DNA from 2 places in the Telluria sp. ZT3P25 genome. Region 1 is predicted to be linked to the other one. Evidence: predicted binding sites of a transcription regulator. Region 1 holds the regulator's gene; the other holds the start of a gene.
The links. The regulator NrdR, encoded in region 1, represses ribonucleotide reductase genes. The targets are predictions, from matches to a motif close to CACNANATNTNGTG.

Region 2: the regulator NrdR is predicted to act here: its motif matches at 2,054-2,067, upstream of AC56LY_RS16755 (ribonucleoside-diphosphate reductase subunit alpha).

The regions. Positions count from the first base shown of each region.
Region 1 is NZ_JCASIJ010000001.1:983,931-988,035, forward strand. It holds gene glyA (serine hydroxymethyltransferase) at 1-1,003, shown strand, start outside; gene nrdR (transcriptional regulator NrdR) at 1,077-1,544, shown strand; gene pilV (type IV pilus modification protein PilV) at 1,648-2,175, shown strand; gene AC56LY_RS04365 (PilW family protein) at 2,172-3,251, shown strand; gene AC56LY_RS04370 (pilus assembly PilX family protein) at 3,280-3,903, shown strand; gene AC56LY_RS04375 (type IV pilin protein) at 3,953-4,105, shown strand, end outside.
Region 2 is NZ_JCASIJ010000001.1:3,785,632-3,789,736, forward strand. It holds gene AC56LY_RS16755 (ribonucleoside-diphosphate reductase subunit alpha) at 1-1,786, opposite strand, end outside; gene AC56LY_RS16760 (sigma-54-dependent transcriptional regulator) at 2,367-3,812, opposite strand; gene AC56LY_RS16765 (sensor histidine kinase) at 3,831-4,105, opposite strand, start outside.

The DNA of each region.
Region 1 (4,105 bases):
GAAGCAATTGTTTGGCGCCGAAGCCGCCAACGTGCAGCCGAACTCGGGTTCGCAAGCGAACCAGGGCGTGTTCTTCGCCGTCCTCAAGCCGGGCGACACGATCATGGGCATGTCGCTGGCCGAAGGCGGTCACCTGACCCACGGCATGCCACTGAACATGTCGGGCAAGTGGTTCAACGTCGTCTCGTACGGCCTGACGGCTGACGAAGACATCGACTACGAGGCCCTCGAGCGCCAGGCGCACGAGCACAAGCCGAAAATGATCATCGCCGGCGCGTCGGCGTTCTCGCTGAAGATCGATTTCGAGCGCATCGCCAAGGTCGCCAAGGCGGTCGGTGCCTACTTCATGGTCGACATGGCCCACTACGCCGGCCTGATCGCTGCAGGCGAGTACCCGAATCCGGTGCCGTTCGCCGACTTCGTCACCTCGACCACGCACAAGTCGCTGCGCGGCCCGCGCGGCGGCATCATCCTGATGAAGGCCGAGCACGAGAAGATCATCAACTCGGCCATCTTCCCTGGTATCCAGGGCGGCCCGCTGATGCACGTGATCGCCGGCAAGGCCGTCGCGTTCAAGGAAGCGCTGACGCCTGAGTTCAAGACTTACCAGCAGCAGGTCGTCAGGAACGCCAAGGCACTGGCCGACACGCTGACCGCGCGTGGCCTGCGCATCGTGTCGGGTCGCACCGAATCGCACGTGATGCTGGTCGACCTGCGCGCCAAGAACCTGACCGGCAAGGAAGCCGAAGCGATCCTGGGCCAGGCGCACATGACCTGCAACAAGAACGGCATCCCGAACGACCCGCAAAAGCCGTTCGTCACGTCGGGCATCCGCCTGGGCAGCCCGGCCTTCACGACGCGTGGCTTTGTCGAAGAAGACGCCGTCACCGTGGGCAACCTGATTGCCGACGTGCTGGATAACCCGCACGACGCCGCGACCATCGAGCGCGTCAAGGGCGAAGTCAAGAAGCTGACCAGCAAGTACCCGGTCTACGCTGCCTGATTTGCTGATCTGCCTTCGCGGGCCGGTTCGCCGGCCCGGTAGTCGTCCCACGTAGTCTTGCAGCCCCGGCGCCATGAAATGTCCCTTTTGTCAGCATGAAGATACACAAGTCCTCGATACCCGCGTATCGGAGGAAGGGGACGCCATCCGGCGCCGGCGCCGCTGCGGCAAGTGCGACAAGCGCTTTACCACGTATGAGCGCATCGAACTGTCGATGCCGATTATCGTCAAGAAAAATGGCAGCCGCACCGAGTTCGCTTCGTCCAAGCTGCGCGGCAGTCTGATGCTGGCACTGCGCAAGCGGCCGGTGGCAGCCGAAGCCATCGACAAGGCCGTCGCCTCGATTGAAGAAAAGCTGCTCACCAGCGGCCTGCGTGAAGTCGACACCGGCCATGTGGGCGAGCTCGTGATGCAAGAGCTCAAGGGCCTCGACAAAATCGCGTATATCCGCTTCGCGTCCGTCTACAAGAATTTCGAAGACCTGGATTCGTTCCAGGCAGCGCTGGCCGAAGTCGGGCATCAGCACAAACTCGACAACTAATCCCTTCCCGAGGTTCCCCGAACGGCGCGGCCTACGCTTGCGCCGCCGCACGGGCGTGTAAAGCCGGCCTGATAACGTCGTAGCTCGTTATCGGGAGGCTTGCGTGCGCAATCATTCACACCACGGTTTCACGCTCATTGAAGTGCTGGTGGCGCTGTTCGTGCTCGCCATTGGTGTTGTCGGCGCGGGCGCGGCGCAACTGACGGCCGATCGTACGCGCCAGCAGGCGGCCTTGACGGCCGAAGCGGCCCAGCTGGCGGGTTCGCTGGCGGCGCGCATCACGGCGAATGGGCCCGTGGCGCGCCTGCCCGATGCGGGCAATCCCTATCTTGCGCTCGATTATGACGCCGTTGCCGACGGCCCGCCTGCCGCCGCCCCCACATGCTTTGGCACCGCCGCATGCGATCCGCTGGCACTGGCGGCGTTCGACCTTGATGAGACGCGCCTGCTTGTGCACGGCCGCTTTCCCGGCGGGCGCATTGCCGTGTGCCGCGATGCGGCGCCATGGGATGCCGGCAGCCACCGCTATCGGTGGGCCTGCAGCGGCAGCGCGCAGGCGGCGGTGGCGATCAAGATCGGCTGGCACGGCAATAACGACGCGCCGGCATTCGTGCTGATGGTGGCGCAATGACGCACGGCCGGCACCCGTGCCCGTGCCCGCACCAGCCGGGTTTTACCATCGCCGAATTCATGGTGGCGATGGTGCTCGGCCTCGCCGTGCTGCTGGCGGCAGGCTCGCTGCTGATCGGCGCCACGCGGGCGCACGCGGCGCTGCTCGACGCGGCCGAGATGGACGACGCCGGCCGCTATGCGCTGGACGCACTGGCGCGCGCCGTGCGCCTGGCGGGGCACGTCGATTGGGCGGCGCATCCGGCGCTTGACCCGGCAGCCCCGGCCGCGGTTGCCGGCCTGGATGCGGCCTCGCTGACCTACGCCGGCCCCGGCATCGAGGCCCCGCTACCACTTGCGGTCAACGGCAGCGACGTGCTGGCGCTGCGCTTTGCCGGCACCGGTGCGCCACCGGATGGCGATGGCGGCACGCTCGATTGCGCCGGCTTTCCGGTCCATCGCGATCAGGAAGGGTGGAGCATCTTCTATGTCGCGCGCAATGCGCAGGGCGACGCCGAATTGCGTTGCAAATACCGGGGCACCGGCAACTGGTCGTCCGATGCCGTGGCAGGGCATGTCGACAGCTTCCAGGTGCTCTACGGGCTCGATACCGATGGCGATGGTGCGCCCAACCGCTATGTCAACGCCAGCGCGATCCGGGCGCTGGATGCGGCGCTGTTGCTGGCCGGGTCGACTCCAGATGAGCGTGATGCCGATCTGCGCACGCGCAGCCACTGGAAGCGGGTCGCGAGCGTGCGTGTGGGCTTGCTGCTGCATGGGCCGCGCCAGGCTGCCGGCAGCGGCGCGAACCTCGTGCACTGGCTGTTCGGGCCGGGGTACGACGGTGCACTGGCCGCTGCCGATCCGGGTGTCCGGCTGGCGGCGGCCGATCTTGACGGCGACAGCGATGCGCGCCTGCGCAAGGTGTATGGCGCGGTCATTGCGTTGCCCATTGCGCTGTCCGTTTTACCTTCGGCCGCGCCGCCTGCTGCACCGCCCACAGCGCCACCCGCGTCGCCGCCCGCGTCACCACCCGCATCACCACCCACTGGACCGCGCGCTGCGCCACCCATCTCTCCGCCGTTGGCCGCACCTTGAGCCGCGCATGTGCAACCGACACTTTTCCATGCCCCGACGCCAGGCGGGCATAGCGCTGATCACCGCGCTCGTGCTGATGCTGGCGGTGCTGATGACCGGCATTGCCTCGGCGCGCGGCGCGTTGCAAAGCACCCGTGGCGCAGCGTACGAACGCGATCGCGTGCTGGCCATGCACATGGCAGAGGCCGCTTTAACCGATGCCGAACACGATATCGACGGCGGCGCGGCGCCGGGCTCGGCGCGTGCCAACGCGATCCTGGGCGGCAGTGTGGATGCGTTCATCGGTGAATGTCTGGGTGCCCGGCCGTACAACGGCCTGTGCGCGCACGACGCCGATCCCAACCGGCAACTGGCCCGGCTGGCCGTCGATGACGGGCCGGCCATCGCCTTCGGTACGTTCACCGGCGCGACGCTGCCGACGGGCGAGGGCGGCTTGCCGCTCGCGCTGCCGCGTTACCTGATCGAGCTGATGCCAGCCTCCAGCGAAGGACAGCTGTATCGCATTGCCGCGCACGGCGCCGGCAGCATGCCCGGCGCCCAGGTCGCGCTGCAGGCCTATTACCGCAAACCATCCGATGGATCGCGCGGGCGGCGCGCCGGCTGGCGCGAGGTCGGCAACTGGTCCGCACTGGTTGCCGCTGCAGCCGAATGAGCCATTAGCGCAAAACAGGCGCAAACAGACGCAAACAGGAGCAAAACGCATGACACGACATCGCAAGGGTTTCACACTGATCGAGCTGCTGGCCGTGCTGGCGATCGTCGGCATCCTGACATCGGTCGCGTATCCGTCGTATGCCCACCAGATCGTCAAGGCGCGCCGGGTCGAGGCCCAGCTGGCGCTGCTCGACCTGATG
Region 2 (4,105 bases), 2.8 Mb from region 1:
CATCGGCGCTGGTGTTCAGCGTGATCTCGGTGCACAGGTTCGACGAGTGCACGACGCCCACGTGCTGCTGTGGCGAGCGGATGTTGCACGGGTCCTTGAACGTGATCCATGGGTGGCCGGTTTCGAACAGCATCGACAGCATCTTGCGCCACAGGTCGAGCGACTCGATCTTTTTAAAGACAGCCATTTCGCCGCGCTCGGCCTTGGCTTCGTACGCCAGGTAGGCTTGTTCGAACGCCTTGCCGGTCAGGTCGTGCAGGTCGGGCGTCTCGGATGGCGAGAACAGCGTCCAGTGCGACTTTTCCATCACGCGCTTCATGAACAGGTCGGGAATCCAGTTCGCGGTGTTCATGTCGTGGGTGCGGCGGCGATCGTCGCCCGTGTTCTTGCGCAGGTCGAGGAACTCTTCGATGTCGAGGTGCCAGGTTTCCAGGTAGGCGCAGACAGCGCCCTTGCGCTTGCCGCCCTGGTTGACCGCGACGGCCGTGTCGTTGACCACTTTCAGGAACGGGACCACGCCTTGCGAGCGGCCGTTGGTGCCCTTGATGCGCGAACCGAGTGCGCGCACTGGCGTCCAGTCGTTGCCCAGACCGCCGGCAAACTTCGACAGCAGCGCATTCTCTTTGATCGCGTCGTAGATGTCTTCCAGGTCGTCGCCAACCGTGGTCAGGTAGCACGACGACAGCTGCGAGCGGCGGGTACCCGAGTTGAACAGGGTCGGGGTCGAGCTCATGAAGTCGAACGACGACAGCAGGCTGTAGAACTCGATGGCGCGCGCTTCGCGGTCGTCTTCACGCAGGGCCAGGCCCATTGCCACGCGCATGTAGAACGCCTGCGGCATTTCGATGCGCACGTCGCGCACGTGCAGGAAGTAACGGTCGTACAGGGTTTGCAGACCGATGTAGCCAAACTGCAGGTCGCGGTCGGCGACGATGGCCTTGGCCAGGCGCTCGAGGTCGTACTTGCCCAGTTCTTCGTCGAGCAGCTCGTTGGCGATGCCCTTGGCGATGTATTGCGGGAAGTAGGTCAGGTATTCGGCGGCGGCGCCGGCTTGCGCCACTTCGCGGCCGAAGACTTCCTTGCGGATCGTGTGCAGCAGGATGCGGGCGGTGACCTGGCTGTAGGCCGGGTCTTTTTCCATCAGCGCGCGCGCAGCCAGGATGGCCGACTTGTGCAGCTCTTCGACCGGCACGCCGTCGTACAGGTTCTTCATGGTCTCGGCCAGGATCGCGTCGGCGTCGACGTGCTTTTCGAGGCCGGCGCAGGCGGCGCCGATCAGACCGATGACGGTGTTGATGTCCAGCAGGCGGCGCTCGCCGCCATCGACGACGTGGATCTGCGGTGCGACGACGGTGCCACCGCCACCAGCGGCTTCTTTCGCGGCGCGGCGCTCTTCCATGCGCTTTGCGCGGTACAGCACGTATTCACGCGCGACATCGTGCTCGCCCGAACGCATCAGCGACAGCTCGACCTGGTCCTGCACGTCCTCGATGTGGAACGTGCCGCCGTTCGGCTGGCGACGCACCAGCGCGGCGACGACGTTGTTGGTCATCTGCTCGACCAGCTCGCGGATGCGCGCCGACACGACGCCCTGGCCGCCGGCGATTGCCAGGAAGGCCTTGGTCATCGCGACCGAGATCTTGTTCGGCTCGAACGCCACCACCGAACCGTTGCGGCGGATGACGCGGTAGTCGCCGCGGGCGACGATGTCGGCCGGGGTGGCGCCGGCAGGCGTCGAACCTGGAGTGGCATTCTGGTTGATCGAGATGTTCTGTGCTTGGTGCATTGAGCCTCCAGGAGAGCGGACGGGCCGCCGTTTGTCGTCATGAAAACCGCCCGGCGCTGCGCGCACCCCCGGTCCCCGAACAAACAACTAGCAAATATGTCGCAAAAAATTAGCAAAACGAATCCCCGCCGGCCGGCGACCAACAGGCGGCGCACCAGAAAAGCAGGGCAAGAATATTCAGTACAAGTGCAGTGTGGCGTGTTTGGAAACAGCTTGCTGACTAAGGAAACACCGGCTGGATCCTGGCGCCCTCACTTCGAGGGCTACCACTACATCTAGTGTCCAGCCTTGATATGAGACTAATTGTAGTACCTCAAACCCGTAGCAGCAAGTGAATAAATCCTCAATATTTGCCGTTTTCAAGCGTGTGAACCCTTGACTTTCAAGGGTCGCCCAAACGACGGGCGGCGCGCGGTTAGCGAGTGCTAACATCGGCGCGAGCCGCCGCAGATGAGCTGCTCAAGCATTCATCAGCGCAGTGCGCGCTTGCCCAATCGGTGTGCAGCGTGCACCGGTAAACGTGCGCAAAATGACAAGGTGGCATCACGGAGCATGCACCCTGCATGTCCCGAATAGCGGGTCAATCCTCGGGCGCGGTGATATCCAGTTTCTGCATCTGGTAGCGCAGCTGCCGCACACTGATCCCCAGCAGGCTGGCGGCCTGGGTGCGGTTGAACTGGGTCTGCTGCAGGGCGCGGCCGATGATGTCGCGCTCGACCTGCTCGAGGTATTCCGGCAGGTTGCCGGGCAAGTCGGCGGGGCCGACACCTGACGGCGACGCCATGACGGGGGCGACCGGCGCAACCGGCGCAACGGCAATGGCTGGCGTAACGACCGGCGCGACCGCCGGCGGCGCCAGTTCGGCCCGCGCCGGTTCGATCGGCCGCGCTGCCTTGAGCGACAAATCGCCCACCTCGATCACGCCATCGTTGGCAAACGCCAGCGCGCGCTCCAGCACGTTTTCCAGCTCGCGCACATTGCCGGGGAACGAATACGCACGCAGCGCGTCCAGCACCCCGGCCCCGAGCGTGGCCTGTCCTGCCCCGGCCAGCCGCTGCAGGATGCCGTTCACCAGCGGCGCCAGATCGTCCAGCCGCTCGCGCAGCGGCGGCAATCCCAGCTCGATCACGTTGAGCCGGTAGAACAGGTCTTGCCTGAACTTGCCCGTCTCGACGCAGCGCGCCAGGTCCTGGTGGGTCGCGCTGATAATGCGCACGTCGACCGGTTCCTCGACCGTCGCGCCGATCTTGCGCACGCGCCGCTCCTGGATCGCGCGCAGCAGTTTCACTTGCATCGCCAGCGGCAGGTCGGCCACCTCGTCGAGCATCAGCGTACCGCCATTGGCGGCCTGGAAGAAGCCGTCACGTTCATCGGATGCGCCCGTAAACGCCCCCTTGCGGTAGCCGAAGAACTCGGCCTCCATCAGCGTTTCGGGAATCGCGCCGCAGTTCACGGCGATGAACGGTTTCGCGGCGCGCGAACTCTGGGCGTGGATCTCGCGCGCGGCCAGCTCCTTGCCGCTGCCGGATTCGCCCGTGATCGAGATCGGCGCCATCGAGCGCGCCAGGCGGGCGATCTGGGCCCGCAATGCCGCCATCGCGGGCGAGCTGCCGATCATGCGCGAGTCGGGCGCAGCGCCGTCACCTAGCGCCGCGCTTTCGGATTGCTTGAGCGCCGCGCGCACCATCACGCGCAGCGCGTCCAGCGCCACCGGCTTGGCGATGTAGTCGAACGCACCGGCCTTCAGCGCCACCACTGCGTTTTCGGCGCTGCCGTAGGCGGTGATCACGGCCACCGGCGTGCCCTTGCCGGAGGCGCCGATTTCGCGCACCAGTTCCAGGCCCAGGCCGTCCGGCAGGCGCATGTCGGTCAGCACCAGCGCGTAATCGCGCTCATCGAACAATGCGCGCGCCTCGCGCAGCGTGGCGGCGCTGTCGACGTCCAGGCCCATCTTGAGCAGCGTGATCTCGAGCAGCTCGCGCAGGTCGGCCTCGTCGTCGAGCACCAGGACGCGTGGCGCGCTCATGACGGCTCCCCGGCCACGTCAGGCAAGGGCAAAGGTGATGACAAAGCGGCCACTGGCCTTGCGCGGGCCCAGCGCGGACGGGTCGAACCGGTATTCATAATCGAGTTTCGCATCGTTGTTGAGGCACAGTTCGCGCGCCAGGTAGAGTCCAAGGCCGGTGCCCTTGCTCGAGGTGGTATAGAACGGCTCGAACAGGTGGTCGCGCACTTCGGGCGTGATGCCGGGGCCGTCGTCCTGCACATGCAGCTCGCGCCGCCCGGCCGCATCGCGCGCCGGGAAGATGCGGATGCTGG